DNA from 2 places in the Holzapfeliella saturejae genome. Region 2 is predicted to be linked to the other one. Evidence: predicted binding sites of a transcription regulator. Region 2 holds the regulator's gene; the other holds the start of a gene.

Region 1 (8,168 bases), 350 kb from region 2:
CTTGCACCAGTAAGGCAATAAAGGATGTCGGTTCAACATCCCCATGGTGAGAAGCAATGGCATTGATAACAACTTTAGGTTCGTGATACTTCGTTGTTAATTCAACCCCTATCTCAACATGTGACCCTTCTAATTCGTGATCAATAGCTTTACCTATATCGTGTAATAATCCCGCTCTTTTAGCTAGTTGTTCGTCTAGATCGAGTTCAGCTGCAAGATTACCGGCCAGTTGTGCCACTTCAATTGAGTGGTTTAAGACGTTTTGTCCATAACTGGTTCGGTAATTCAAACGTCCGACAATTTTAATTAAATCGGGATGCATATTGTGAATCCCAAGTTCAATTAAGGCATGCTCACCTGCTTGATAAATATCATCGTTGACATCTTTTCGTGACTTATCGACAATTTCTTCAATTCGTGCAGGGTGAATACGACCATCTTCGATTAATTTTTCAAGTGATCGTTTAGCAATTTCACGTCTAATTGGATCAAATCCGCTTAGCACAACAACTTCAGGTGTATCATCGATAATTAAATCTATTCCTGTTAGTGCTTCAAAACTGCGGATATTTCGTCCTTCACGACCTATTATTCGCCCTTTCATCTCATCATTAGGCAAATTAACAACTGAAACGGTTGTTTCAGCAACTGTTTCAGCAGCACCTTTTTGAATAGCTTGAACTAAAAGATTTTTGGCATGCTTATCGACAGCATTATCAATTTGTTCTTGATTTTGCTGAATTAAGTTTGCACGCTCATGTCTAAGTTCATCTGAAAGTTTGGTCAAAATCAATTGCTCAGCATCTTCTTTAGAAAGCTGTGCAATTTGATGAAGTTTTTCTTCTTGCTGAGTCACTAACTCGTCAGCGCTTTGCTTTCGTTGTGCCATGGCTGCTTTTAAATCATTAACTTGCTGTTCATTTTGACGAATTTGTTTTTCTCTTTGATCTAAAGAAATGTCTTTTCGATCAATCGTGTCTTCACGAGCAGCTAATCGATTTTCTTGCATTGAAATCGTGTCACGTCTTTGCTTTAACTCATCTTCAATTTGATTTCTATAGTGATAAGCTTCTTTTTGAGCTTGCAAAAGTGTTTCTTTTTTCAAAGTTTCTGCATTTCTTTTAGCATCATTCATAATTGATGTTGCTTCATCTTTAGCAGACTTCACTTTAATAGCATAAGCTCTTTTTTGAAGTCCATATCCTATTAGTAAACCAATAAACAATGTCGCAATAGCTAGGATTATTGTTATAATACTATTCATTATAAATCCCCTATCACTTTAAATTAATACACTATTTAATAGTAATTGTCATAACAGCTAATGTCAATAAATAAAAGCGATGAGCACTTAAGCCCATCGCTTTTATTTTTTGTTTTCAGCTTTATCTTCTGTTTGTGTATCAGTTGACTTTTCATCTGCTTGTTGAGCTTCTTCCAGCCCATAAGCTTGTCTAACTTTGTGTTTAATTTCATCATACATTTGCGGATTATCTTCAAGAAATTGCTTAGCATTTTCTCTACCTTGGCCAATTCTTTCTGTTCCATATGAATACCAAGCACCTGCTTTTTTGATGATATCCTTCTCAGCAGCCATATCAACAAGTTCTCCACTTTGTGAGATTCCTTGCCCATACATAATATCAACTTCTGCCACTCTAAATGGTGGGGCTACCTTATTCTTAACCACTTTAATTTTAGCTCTGTTACCTCGAACTTCGGTCCCGTTTTTAATTTGTTCAGCACGTCTAACTTCAAGCCTAACTGTTGAATAGAATTTAAGTGCTCGACCACCTGGAGTAGTTTCAGGGTTACCAAACATGATACCCACTTTTTCACGGATTTGGTTAATAAATAATGCAATTGTTTTGGTTTTATTGATTTGACCTGAAAGCTTTCTCAAAGCTTGAGACATTAATCGTGCTTGTAACCCAACATGAGAATCTCCCATTTCACCGTCAATTTCGGCTCTAGGTACCAAAGCAGCAACGGAGTCAACTACCACAATATCAACGGCACCACTAGAAACAAGTGCATCGGCAATTTCAAGTCCTTGCTCACCTGTGTCAGGTTGTGATAGTAGCAGTTCATCAATATCAACACCTAAGTTGGTTGCATATGCCGGATCCATTGCGTTCTCAGCATCAATATAAGCAGCTGTCCCACCGTTACGCTGAACTTCTGCAACTGCATGTAAAGCTACAGTTGTTTTACCAGAACTTTCTGGTCCATAAATTTCAACAATACGTCCTCTTGGAAAGCCACCTACACCTAACGCTGTATCTAAAGCAATAGATCCAGATGATACAGTAGAAATACGCGTATCGGCTTTTTCACCCATTCGCATAATAGCACCTTTACCGTAGTTCTTTTCGATTTTTTTAAGCGCCATGTCTAAAGCCGCTTTTCTTTCGTCTTTTACCAAATTTGTCCCTCCTTCATCTCAATTATCGAGATGACTATCGTAGATATCTAGTTTAATTGTTCTTTATCAAAATTGCAAGCAAAACAGAACAAATGTTCTATTTTGCTTTGACACTATTTAATTACGCTATCTAATAAAAATAACGCTCTCAAAAGAACGTTATTTTTTAAATGAATCTGCAAAAATTTGACGGTTTTGATAGAAATAGTCAATTCCTGACCAAACAGTAAATACTAAACAAATCCAAAGTAATATCTCACCTATTGGCAAATGAATTAAATTAAAAATCATATTATTTAGTAATAAAAATGTAATAGCAGTCATTTGAGAAAAGGTTTTAATTTTGCCTAGTATTGCTGCAGAAAGGACCTTGCCATTTTCTTCAACAATTAATAACCGCAAACCTGTTACAGCTAATTCCCGACAAACGATAATTGCAATCATCCATGCAGGTGCCTTATCAATGGCAATCAACAAAACAAATGCCGTGATAACTAACATTTTATCTGCTAAAGGATCAGCAAATTTACCAAAATTGGTTACTAGATTATTCTTGCGAGCAATATAGCCATCTAAAAAATCTGTAAATGAGGCAACCACAAAAATAATTGCTGCAATTAATTGAAATAGTGGCAGTGATGTTCCCATAATAGTCAATGTATCAGTCCAAAAACCGCCGACTAATACAATGATAAATATAGGTATTAAGATTATTCTAAAAACGGTTAGTTGATTAGGAATATTCATTATTAGCCCTCAAAGTTAAATGTCAATTGGCGAGTCATACCCAACTGATTAGCGTTTTCTAAAGGTACTTCTTGGTTATTTAATAGTAATTGCGTTGTGCCAATATTACCACTGTTGATAACCATTGTTGTCGCATTTTGTGGCAATGAAACTACCTGAGATTGATTTGCAGCTAATGTTCCCTGCCAAACCATTGAACCATTAACCGTAACACCTAACCACACTGGTTGACCTTTACTTTGTAACACTAAGTTATGAGCTGCTTCTGTCAATTTTGAAACTGTATATTGATTTGTGCCACTCAATTTAATGCTGTTAGCAGAAGCAATAGCTGAACTTGAGCTAAGTGATGACTCTGAAGTACTTGATTGACTTTCACTTGAACTACTGCTTTGGCTCTGACTTGATTCTGATTCAGATTGTGAGCGACTTGTCATAATTACTTGGTTATCACTATTATTTGATGATGCAGGTTTTGCAAAAACGCGACTAAAGATGAAGACAACCAATGCTAGCACAATGATAATAGCTAACGTTATGATAATGTGGGGAACATAATTCTTCCAAATTCCCTTTTTGTTATTGGTTGTACGTTTAACTTCATCACTCTTATTATCTATTGAATTTTCAACATATGTATCTGGTTTAGTTTTAGGTAAGTCTTTTTCAACACTTTCAAAAAACTCTTTTGAATCATATCCCAGAGCTTGAATGTATTGTTTAACAAAAGCTCTAACATAAAACTCACCAGGAAGCTGGTCAAATTCACCTTGTTCAATATTTATTAAGTAACGCTTTTGTATTTTTGTACGTGCCTGTATATCATCAATTGATAACCCCTTTTCAACACGTAAATCATGTAGTCTTTGACCTATTTCATTCATATCCAACATTCCATCTTTCTAAAACTTTGTAGCTAATTATACCATATATTAAAACTGTGGTTTAGTCTATTTGTCAACATTATTTTGATTAAATAAAATAGCAGTTTGAGAAGTAGATTGTGTTTTAATCTCACTGATTAGTTTTGTACATGTTTCAAATGAAATATTTTGAATGTCCGTATAGTATTGGTAGTAATCCTCTTGATCAAAAATACTTTCAATGAACTCAATACCATAACCTTCGAAATCATCCAATTGACGAATTTCTTGTCCAAATAATTTGCGCTTTTGTCGTTCAAAATCACTTTGGTTAATTGATGCGTTGAAGAACGCCTCTTTAATTAGAGTAGCAGCCTCTTGGGGATTTTGTGATGTCCCGCTAACAATTGCAAAATCGCCTTGTCGATTAAAATTGATATCAAAATCAATCTCACCATTAACTAAATTTTGTTTTTGTAAATCTTGATATAATTGACCACTTAAACCAAATAAAGTTTCCATTAAGATTTGCATAGCAATATACAATTGAGGTCTAGCAACATCAAAATCATGTTCGCTAAACTTGATACCGATTGAAAACTTAGGTGACTCTACTTTACCTTCGACTTTAACTACTTTTGACTCTTCATCTTTGAAAGTTGTTTTTTCTTCAACAATATTACTTGAATTTGATTTAATTTGCTTAACTGTTGCTTCGATTTCATCAATTAAATGATTAAAATCTAAATCGCCAACTACCACTAGCTTCATGTTTTGGGCAGAGTAATACTCATTGTATGCGTCAGTTAGCGTTTGAGCCGTGATTGTTTGCAGTGAGTCTTCTGTTCCGACAACTTCTTGACTTAAAGGTTCATCGCCATACATCATATGCATTAATCGATTATTTAGTTGCCAATCTGGCATATCTTGGTACATTTTTAATTCTTGTAAAATAATTTCTCGTTCAGTATCCACATTTTTCTCTGTGAAATAAGGATTTGCTACCAACTCAACCAACGTTTTTATATTTTCGTATGTGTGATGTGTGAAATTAGCAAAATACATCGTTTCATTATACGAAGTAAAAGCGTTAGAGGACGCTTCATACTGTTCGAATTTATCCGTAATATCACCATAAGGTTTAGCAAAAAGTTGGTGTTCTAAAAAGTGGGCGGTACCTGCTGGCAATGTGAAATCACGAGGTTGATCAGCACCGCCATAATTAATCATTACTCCCGCAAATTTTTGCGCAAAGCCTTTTTTTTCGATATAAAACAGATCAAACCCATTCGAAAATGTATGGTGATGAACCTGTTCGTGATAGGGATTAGTTTGCATATTAGCTCCTTTCATCTACTTAATAATCACTTTCATTGGTCGGGTTAACTGCTTAGCAAAATCAACAACCTGTTGTTTTGTTACACTATTAACTTGTTTAGCAAAATCTGACTGCTTCATTTTTCTTAATTGCGCAATCAGTTCAGACTGCACTTTAAATTGTGGCATTTCTTGTAAAATCAGCCTATGACTAATTAATTGTTGCTTGGCTGTTTGTAATAAATCTTCCTGCCAAGCGCCATCGCTAACTTTTTGAATTTGTTCTTCAATAATTTCAGAAGCTTGAGTCACTGAATCAGATAATAAGCTAGTCTGAATCATCACAAGATTATTGTAAAAGTAATAATCACTAAAGACAGAGTATACTAGCCCTGCTTTTTGTCTAACTTCTTGGAATAATAAAGAATATTCGTCTCCACCTAAAATTTGAGAAAACACTAAGCCTAAAATAGGAGTTTGATAATCTTCTTGTGTCTGATAACCATAAACGAGCTGTGTTTGATTATAGCCATAGTCAAATTCAAGTCGTGTATCAATTTGACCCGATTTTGTTTTAAGATTATCTTGGCCAAAACCGCTAGTATTTAACTTATCAAATGCGGTACTTTGCAGAATAGATGTCATTTTTTCAGGATCTTTAGCATAAGCAATAACAGTTGCTGGTGCCTGCACTAAGTCTTGATAATAATTTTTTAAATCAGAAACTGATAAACGACTAACTAACTCTAAATCACCAAAAATTGGATTTTGAAAATCAGGATAATCTTGGTAAAACGCTTTAAAAAAGACCTGGTATGCCTTATTAGAAGCTACTTCGTTAAAAGACTCATAATCATGTTTTACTTGCTTTTTAGCTAACTGCAACTGATGTTCAGGTTGATTTTTAAAGTTAGGGTTAAAGACCATCTCTTCAAAAAATCGCACAATCGTTTCGTAATTATAAGTCTCATCATCCACTAAATCAGGTTCAATAAAGTTCCCTTCTGCACGCACAATGATAGTATTTCCATAAATTTGTGGTCTCGTCTCAAATTTTGCTGCATAAAGATAATCAGCATGTGCTTCTAATTTTTGCTGGGTATCATATTCTTGCGTTCCAAGTTGTTGATAATTACTTAAAAGCGTTAAGTAAGATAAGTTTTCTTTTGTCAGGGGTAATTTAAAAAAACAGCCAATGCTGACTGTTTTAAAATTATCATTTTTTAAAATTGTTGCAGTTGTCATTTTATTCACCTTCTGTTTCGTCTTGACTTGTTTCAATTTCATAAACTTTACGCGGCTTGCTACCTTCATAAGGGCCAACTACGCCTCTATCTTCCATCTCATCAATTAGTCTAGCAGCACGGTTGTACCCTATTCTAAATCGTCTTTGCAACATGGAAACACTTGCTGAACGTTGTTTTTGAACTAATGCCACTGCTTCATCATAATACTCATCTTCTGGTGGTTCATCATTATCTTGCTCTCCGTTACCAGAAGCATTAGGCAACATTTTTTCATCATATTCGACTTCTTTTTGTTTTGAAACAAAAGCAACAACGTGCTCAACTTCTTCAACTGAGATGAATGATGCTTGGATCCGAGTTGGCTTATTAGAACCAATTGGTACAAATAACATATCACCATGACCCAGTAGTTTTTCAGCACCTTGACTATCTAGAATCGTGCGAGAATCAATCCCACTTGAAACTGCAAAAGCAATTCTTGATGGCACATTAGCCTTAATTAGTCCTGTAATGACATCTACAGATGGTCTTTGAGTTGCAATGATCATGTGAATCCCAGCAGCACGAGCCATTTGCGCTAAACGCACGATAGCAGATTCAACTTCATTTCCTGCGACCATCATTAAATCAGACAACTCATCAATGATAACGACAATATAAGGTAGTTTTTCCATCACTGGATTAGTCGTATCTGCATTATTTTGAGCAACTTTTTGATTATATTCAGTCATATTACGGACACCTGAAGCCGCAAATAATTCATAGCGACGTTCCATTTCTTTGACCGCTTTTTTCAAAGCATTAGCGGCTTTTTTAGCATCCGTTACAACAGGAATCATTAAGTGAGCAATGCCATTGTAAACCGATAACTCAACCATTTTAGGATCAATTAAAATCAATTTTAATTCATCAGGTGTGGTTTTCATTAGTAAACTTGTAATAATAGCATTGATTGACACAGATTTCCCACTACCTGTTGAACCTGCAATTAGCAAGTGGGGCATTTTAGTTAAATCTGCTGAAATTATTTCACCAGTAACATCTTTTCCCAGTGGTACTGACAATGGCTTTTGTTTGTCTTCGGGATCTTGTTTTTCAATACTTTCTCTAAAGTAAACAGGCAGTGTTTGTTTATTTGGAACTTCAATCCCAACATAAGGCTTTCCTGGGATTGGTGCTTCAATTCGGATATCTTTAGCTGCTAATGCTAAAGCCAAATCATCAGCCAAATTCACGATTTTGCTTACCTTTACACCGATATCCGGTTGCACCTCATACTTAGTTACAGAAGGTCCTAGGTCAGCTTTTTTTACCTCAACTTTAACGCCAAAACTTTCAAACGTTTTTCGTAATTTTTCTTTATTTTCTTCAATAAATTCACGTTCTTCTGACTGATCCACTTCTGGTGAAGGCGCCAATAAATCCAAAGGTGGTTTATGATAGATACCTTGATTGCCTGCTGATTCTTTTGATGTGTTTTCAGTTAAATCAGGTGCACTTTGTAAACTTTCTTCCATTGTTTGCGTTTTAGGTAAATCAACTTCAGACAATGAATCTTCTTTTGCTTGT
Region 2 (8,168 bases):
GCTAAATTGATAGCTAAATATCTGCCATCTTTTTTTGAATTAACAGTTGACTTAAAGTTAACTTGAACCCTTATGATAAAAACATCAATAAAAAATAAGGATGATAACTATGATGAATATCCATGAACAAGCTAAGCAATTATATCGTGATTTGTATCAAGGTATGGTTAATCAAAATATTAATTTACTTAATGCTAGATTAGCGGACAATTTTGTTTTAGAGCATATGACAGGTATTAAACAAGCTAAACAAGATTGGTTACAAGCCATTGAAACAGGTCAAATGCGATATTATCGTGCACAAGAAGATCAAGTAAGTATTAAAGTTACGGATGATTCACTTATTTTAATAGGAAGAAGTATTGTTGATGCAAAGATTTATGGGTTTCGAGCTGATTGGCACTTACAAATGACCTTGACCTTTTCACAAAATAAAGAAGGACATTTAGTAATTAATTCAGCAGTAGCCAAAAGTTATTAGGGAGATGAATATGATTAATATACTTTTATTATTAGGTCTAATTGCTTTTATTGCAGTCGTCAAAAGATATGGAAAATAGTGGGCTTTACAGTTTTTGGCTTGAGCCTTCTTACAGTATTGATTTTATTTTTACAGCCCAATAATCGAAAAATAGATTCAAATATGACGAGCAATCAGACGGAGTCCGTTGTAAGTATGTCAAGTTTATCTAATCAAGAGATTGCAGTTAGACAAGTTTATCAACGACTCTATCAAGATATGATTAATCGTGATACAAGCGATTTAAGTTCACTTTTAATAGATGATTTTTATTTAGTTCATATTACAGGTGTTCAACAATCTAAAAACGACTGGTTAGGAGCAATTGAAAATAGTAGTATGCAATATTTTTCAGCTGAAGAAGATCAATTAACTTTTGAAAACCTAACCGCTAGTAAGCCAACCATAGTTGCCAAAAATCGTGTTGATGCTGATATTTCAGGTATGCGTCGAATTTGGAATTTACAGTTAACCATTTCTTTTGAAACGGTCAATAACTAACTTAAAATTAAACGTGCAGTCGCTAACTTATACTAAAAAAATCGAACCTAATTACTAGGCTCGATTTTTGGTTATAAATGATTAACCGCATAAATAAATCCTTTTTTATACATATCGCTAAGCATCTCAGCAAGTTCTTCAGCGGTTAGTTTGCGATGAGGAGAGGTCCAATATTTGTAAGTTTCAATAATAGTATTGATCGAAAATAACTTCATTAATTCGATTTTGTCATCTTCAACATCATCAAATTTAGAATTTTTGAAAAAGTTTTTAAACATCGCATTACGTAAGCGAACTTCAAAGCTAGGATCGCCATTTGGACTCAGCAGAATATTAATAGCTGGTGCAAAAAAATCAATTGATTTAAATAATTGGGCCATGGCTTCAGGATCTGCAAGTGTTGTTTTTGGATGCTTATCCATCCATTTTAGTCGTTCGCTTCTCATGTAGCCCATAATTTCTTTTTCAATACATTCAGCTAGTTGGTATTTATCATCAAAATAACGATAAAAACTACTTCTGTGGATATTAGCTTCTTTAACAATATCGCTGACCGTTACGAAATCAAAGGATTTTGTTTTTAAAACACGCAAAAAAGCGCGTCGAATAATTCTATCGGTTTGTTGTGTTTTTTTGGTGTAAGTAGCCAAATTTTGTACCTCGTATAATAAAAGTAGTATGATAAAAATAAGACAACATGACTTATTTTGTTGTAGCTAATTTACCAGAATAAGCGTATAGTTTCAAATGGAATTTTTAAAAATATAAGGAGGAAATAATGGAAAATACTCAAAATCACTTAGATATACATGGCAAACCTTATAATCGTATAACGGTTATGCTACTTATTTTATTTGCAACATTTGCTGGTATTTTGATGCAAACTTCACTTGGAACAGCGCTTCCAACGTTGATGAAAGAATTTGACATCAATTTAAGTACAGCACAACAAGCAACAACTTGGTTCTTGCTTGCTAACGGTGTAATGATTCCTTTAACAGCGTACTTAGCCACTAGAATCTCAACTCGAATTTTACATGTTGGGGCCTATGGTTTATTAGCAATAGGAATTGGATTAACAGCATTAACACCAGCTAATCATTCATCTTGGATTATCTTTTTAGTCGGAAGAGTTCTGGCTGCGATTGCTGTTGGGGTTATGATGCCGCTGATGCAAATTGTTATTTTAAACATGTTCAACTTAAAAGAAAGAGCGACTGCTCTTGGATTAGGTGGACTTGTTATTGGGATGGGACCTGCAATTGGACCAACACTTTCTGGTTGGATTTTAGATCAAAACCATGTTGTTTTAGGAGTAACAATTTCTAACTCATGGCGAACAATTTTTGTTTTACCATTAATTGTTGTGTTAATTGCATTTGTCTTAAGTCCATTTGTAATGAAAGATGTAATTCCTAATAAATCAGTTAAGTTAGATGTTCTATCGTTATTCTTATCTGTTATTGGTTTTGGTCTATTCTTACTGGGCTTTACAAACGTCGCAACAGCAGGTTGGACAGATTTTATGAACGTTATTTTGCCAATTGTTGCAGGTATTGTCTTATTAGCAATTTTTGTGATACGTCAATTAAAACTAAAAGTGCCGTTCTTAGATATTAGGGTTTTCAAGGTAAAAGACTTCACTATTCCAACTTTGACCGTTATCATGGTTGCAATGGCTATGTATGGTGTTGAAATGATGTTGCCAACTTACCTACAAAATGTTCACGGATTGACGCCATTAAATTCAGGATTAACCCTATTAGGTGGGGCATTAATGATGGGGATTGTTTCACCAATTGCTGGTATTTTATATAACAAAGTGGGGGTAAAACGTCTGGCTTTAGTTGGATTATCAATTGTAGCTATTGGAACATTACCTTTTACATTCTTGTCAGCAACAACACCAACTCATATCATTACAGTATTATATGCTGTTCGAATGATGGGGGTTGCATTAACAATGATGCCACTGACAACACGCGCTATGGCAGCTTTACCTACAGAATTGTCAACTCATGCAACAGCTGCTAATAATACGATGAGACAAGTTTCGACTTCTATTGTTGTTGCACTATTAACTTCTGTTACACAAAATATTATGAATACCCATGCACCTGCTGAAGCCTTAAAAGCAGCAGACCCAATCAAATATGGAGCACAAACTTTAACAGCTTCTATGGATGGATTTAGAGTAGCCTTTACCATGGGATTAGCTTTTGCAGTGATTGGCTTCATTATGGCGTTATTTGTAACTAACCAACCACAAGATAAGAAAGAAAAAACGAAATAGGGGGGTGTTTAAAGTTGATTATTATGATTGTAATTGTTTTAACGTTATTGACATTAGCATCGTGGTTTTTAATTAAACCTAAGGCTATTAGACGAGTTGTTGGAACAATTTTTTCTGCTTTACTATTACTTTCAGCTATTGCGATTATCGCCAATACTTCCTATCACTTTGGAATGTCTCAAGAAGTTGAAACAAAAGAAACGAGTATTTACACTGCAGGTCAGTTAGATTCTCCTGTGAATATTTTGATTGCTAATCAAATTGGAACGGATTCTGATAATTATGCGATGAGTTTTAGAGAATCTAAAGACCAAGAACAACCTATTACTGCTTTTGTTCCTGATCAACATCATATGGCTGAAGCGGTTAAAAAATCAGCTAATTATCAAGTTATTGCCACTGATGAACCAGCTAAGATTAAAACAACGACAACAAAATGGCAGTATAACTCAGAGTTATATAAATCATTATTTAAAGTAGATGATACAGAAACTGAATTAATTTCTGAAACAAATGAAGTAACACTTCCACAGTCAAACTGGCTCGTTTTATCAGCAGATCAAACTAAAACTTTAACTGAAAAACAACAAGCCATGACCGATGCACAAAAACAGGCACAACAAACACAGCTTAAACAAGCAGTAGCCACACAGATACAAAGTTATCAAGCACAAAATCCTGCAACAACACAAGCACAACTTGCGGATTACACTCAAAAAGTGACAACAGAGCTAACACTACAAGCTATGAAATCATTAATAGAGTAATAAAAAACATCTCCTAAATTTTAGGAGATGTTTTTTATATCATAGGACGATACAGGCTGATGACTTTGCCTAATATATTGACATTATCAACTTGAATATCAGTCATTGTATCGTTTTCGGGATGCAAGTAAATTTTATTTTGTTTTTTATAAAAACGTTTTAAAGTGGTTTCGTTGTCTTCGGTTAAAGCAACGACAATGTCACCATTTTGAGCGCTTGTTTGAGAATGAACAAAGACATAATCTCCAGGGCAGATATGGGCATTAATCATACTATTTCCTTTGACTTCTAAGATAAATAAGTCATTTTTTAAATGCTCTAAGTGTGGGGGAACGGGAAAATAGTCGTTAATTGATTGATCAAAAGTATAAGCAGGTTCTCCTGCGACGATTTCACCGATAACTGGAATGGCATCTTCTTTAATATCAAGTCGTTCTTTTCCTAAATCCGTTACACGAATTGCACGGGTTTTATTACCTTCTTTAGTAATAAAACCGTCTGTTTCTAATTTTTTCAAGTGACTGTGTACGGTGGAAGTGGAAGCCAGGTTAACATGTTGTGCAATTTCACGTACACTAGGGGCATATTGATTATCTAAAATGGTATAATAAAGATAATTTAAAATTTCTAATCGTTTATTTTCTTTGATGTTAGCCATTTAATTACTCCCTTAATATTGTTAAAATAAGGATAGCACATCAAATAATAAATAAACAATCATAAAAAAGAGGTTACTATTATGAGTCAAAACCAAGAAAGAATCGATCGTATTAATGAATTAGCTAAAAAACGTAAAGAAGCTGGTTTAAGCGAAGCTGAAGAAATGGAACGTAAAAAACTTCATCGTGAATACCTAGCTGATTTTCGTGCAGGATTCAAACAACAAATCGAAAATATGAAAATTATTGATAAAAACGGTAAAGAAGTGACATCTGAAAAAGCCAAAGAAGCTCAAAGAAGAAAAGGTTTACGCGAAGATTAGTTGTCAAACTTCTAGCTAGTTGTGTAAAATAGTATAATGTAACTAATAAACGGGGGTGCGTAATATGAATTTAGGACTTGCGATTTTATTAATTGTGATTGCCCTAATCGGTGGACTAGTCTTAGGTTTCTTCTTAGCTAGATCTTACATGAAGAAATACTTACAAGATAATCCGCCAATCAGTGAAGATATGATTCGTTCAATGATGGCACAAATGGGACAAAAACCATCATCTAAGAAATTGAATCAAGTGATGGCAAACATGCGTTCAAAAAACCGTAAATAAAAAAGTAGCTAGGTTATCTAGCTACTTTTTTTCTTTTGGAATGTATTTGAAGTTGGGGTTAGTTTCTTGATCAATGGCATGCCAGTGATTTTGAATATCTTGATCTAATTGTTCGTTGAATTCATCTGTTAATTTTTGTTTCTTGTCAATATAGATAGGTTCACCAAAGGTAATTGACATTTTTTGACGCTTGAAAACACCACTCATCTTTAAAGGTCCTTGATAAACAGCAGGAACCAAGGGAACGTTAGCCATTTTAGCAATCACACCAGCTCCGGCTTTCACATCATTAGAGTAACGTGATCCAGTTGGGAACATAATTAAGCTAAGTTCAGTGTTTCTCAAGTTTTTAACCGGGATTTTAATAACTGATGGTCCTGGATTTTGGCGGTCAACACTAAATCCATGAGAATGATTCAAAACAAATCTTAGAATAGGGTTTTTGAACAATTCTTTTTTAGCCATAAACATAAATTCTTTTGGACTGGCTGCTAAAGCAAAAATAATGGGTTCCCACCAAGTTCTATGAGGAGCAATCAAAATATAGTTACCTTCGGGTAATCTTTCTTTGTGTAAAACTAATGGTCGACCATTTATAATGAAGAATATTGCACGTGCTACCACACGAATAAATCGATAAAACATATTATCACCTTTCTTTTAACCATGTTATTATAACAAAAAAACAGTTTAACTGATATTTGAAAAGGAAATGACATTTATGACGCTGTACGAAAATGAAGAAATTAACCACTTATTTAATGAAAAGATTAAGATCATTCAAAATAAAACAGTCTTTTCTTTTTCTTTAGATACAATTTTATTAGCTTATTTTACACAAATCAAAAAGAATAGCAAAGTTGTTGACCTGTGTTCGGGTAATGGAGCAGCAAGTTTGTTTTTAACGCATTATCATCCAACAGCTCAAATTGATGCTGTTGAAATACAATCGGATATTGCTGAAATGGCTACAAGATCAGTTGAGTTAAATGAGTTGAGTAATCAAATCACAGTCCATAATCGGGATGCAAAAGAGGCAACAGCTTTTTTAAAAAAAGATAGTTATGATGCGGTGATTTGTAATCCGCCATATTTTGAGCTTGATTCAGGACATAAGGTTAATCCAAACGAACAACTAGCCATTGCCAGACATGAAATTATGATTAACTTGGAAGATATTATTAAAACATCAGCAGGACTACTAAAAACCAAGGGAAAACTTTTTATGGTTCATCGACCTGATCGATTAACTGAAATCATGACTTTAATGGCGAAATATGATTTAATGCCTCGCAAGATTCAATCCGTTATTCCCAAAAAAGGACGAGAAGCTAATATCGTTTTGGTAGAAGCAATGGCCAAAGGGGCAATGACGGGTGTTAAATTACTGCCAGAAATTGTTGTTCATGAAGAAGATAATCATTATACTGAATTTATTGAAAGAATCTTGGCAGGTGACAGGGATTAATTATTATTTTTATGTTTTAAGGTGTGCTGATCAAACTTATTATGGTGGATTTACGACAAATTTAACCAAGAGATTAGCGACACACAATGCTAAAAAAGGGGCGAAATATACGCGAGCTAGAGTCCCAGTTCATGTGATTTATTATGAAAAGTACGCTACAAAATCACAGGCTTTAAAACGAGAAGCATGGTTCAAAAAGAAAAGCAGAAAACAAAAACAACAATTTTTAAACCAACATCATGTTTTAGTACCTTATTTTAATAAAAAGTATTGAATGAATGAAAAATATAGGGTATAATTTGATAGTTGCCAAAAGCAGCAAACCACATCAGTAGTAAATTTTTGATAAGGTGCTTTTAATTAAAGTTTTATCAAAGAGATATAAAACTGCTGAGAGGATTAAAAAAACCAAATGGAGGAATTTATTTATGTCAGTAATTAGCATGAAACAATTACTTGAATCAGGTGTACATTTTGGTCACCAAACAAGACGTTGGAATCCAAAAATGAAACCTTATATCTTTACAGAAAGAAACGGAATCTACATCATCGACCTACAAAAAACAGTTCGTATGGTTGAAGATGCTTACAACTACGTTAAAGCAGTTGCAGCAGATGACGGTGTATTTCTTTTTGTTGGTACTAAAAAACAAGCTCAAGATGCAATCGCAGAAGAAGCAACGCGTGCAGGTCAATTCTACATCAACCACCGTTGGTTAGGTGGAACATTGACTAACTGGGATACAATCCAAGGTCGTATCAAACGTCTTAAAGAAATCAAAGCTATGGCTGAAGATGGTACATTTGACGTACTTCCTAAAAAAGAAGTTGCATTGTTAAACAAACAACGTGAAAGACTTGAAAGATTCCTTGGTGGTATCGAAGATATGCCAAGAATCCCAGATGTACTATTTATTGTTGACCCTCGCAAAGAAAGAATTGCAGTTAAAGAAGCTCAAAAACTTAACATTCCTATCGTTGCTATGGTTGATACAAACAGTGACCCAGATGAAATTGATGTAATCATTCCATCTAACGATGACGCTATCCGTGCCGTACGTTTAATCACAAGCAGCATGGCAGATGCTATCATCGAAGGTAAACAAGGTGAAGACCAAGCAATCGATGAAGCTTCATTTGAAGAAGCAAAATCAGAAGAAAACTAATTTTAATTAATTCATTTGAAAATTTAATAGGGGGTATTTGACATGGCTGGTATTACAGCGGCTCAAGTAAAAGAACTTCGTGAAAAAACCGGTGCTGGTATGATGGACGCTAAAAAAGCGCTTGTTGCTACAGACGGTGACATGGACCTAGCAATCGATGAACTTCGTAAAAAAGGTGCTTTGAA

The links. The regulator LexA, encoded in region 2, represses DNA repair genes until DNA is damaged. The targets are predictions, from matches to a motif close to CNAACANNTGTTNG.
Region 1: recA (recombinase RecA) is a predicted target of LexA. The motif match lies at 2,511-2,524, and genes of this name have one in related genera.

What each region holds. Positions count from the first base shown of each region.
Region 1 covers NZ_JAWMWG010000001.1:611,791-619,958, reverse strand. Annotated here, with positions in the region: gene rny (ribonuclease Y) at 1-1,264, opposite strand, end outside; gene recA (recombinase RecA) at 1,367-2,425, opposite strand; gene pgsA (CDP-diacylglycerol--glycerol-3-phosphate 3-phosphatidyltransferase) at 2,585-3,172, opposite strand; gene R4Y45_RS03000 (helix-turn-helix domain-containing protein) at 3,175-4,056, opposite strand; gene yfmH (EF-P 5-aminopentanol modification-associated protein YfmH) at 4,123-5,388, opposite strand; gene R4Y45_RS02990 (M16 family metallopeptidase) at 5,389-6,597, opposite strand; gene R4Y45_RS02985 (DNA translocase FtsK) at 6,599-8,168, opposite strand, start outside.
Region 2 covers NZ_JAWMWG010000001.1:964,626-972,793, reverse strand. Annotated here, with positions in the region: gene R4Y45_RS04820 (nuclear transport factor 2 family protein) at 110-481, shown strand; gene R4Y45_RS04815 (nuclear transport factor 2 family protein) at 677-1,021, shown strand; gene R4Y45_RS04810 (TetR/AcrR family transcriptional regulator) at 1,093-1,671, opposite strand; gene R4Y45_RS04805 (MDR family MFS transporter) at 1,800-3,314, shown strand; gene R4Y45_RS04800 (DUF4811 domain-containing protein) at 3,338-4,081, shown strand; gene lexA (transcriptional repressor LexA) at 4,116-4,739, opposite strand; gene R4Y45_RS04790 (DUF896 domain-containing protein) at 4,821-5,063, shown strand; gene R4Y45_RS04785 (YneF family protein) at 5,128-5,349, shown strand; gene R4Y45_RS04780 (lysophospholipid acyltransferase family protein) at 5,371-5,994, opposite strand; gene R4Y45_RS04775 (tRNA1(Val) (adenine(37)-N6)-methyltransferase) at 6,071-6,817, shown strand; gene R4Y45_RS04770 (GIY-YIG nuclease family protein) at 6,786-7,091, shown strand; gene rpsB (30S ribosomal protein S2) at 7,246-7,983, shown strand; gene tsf (translation elongation factor Ts) at 8,026-8,168, shown strand, end outside.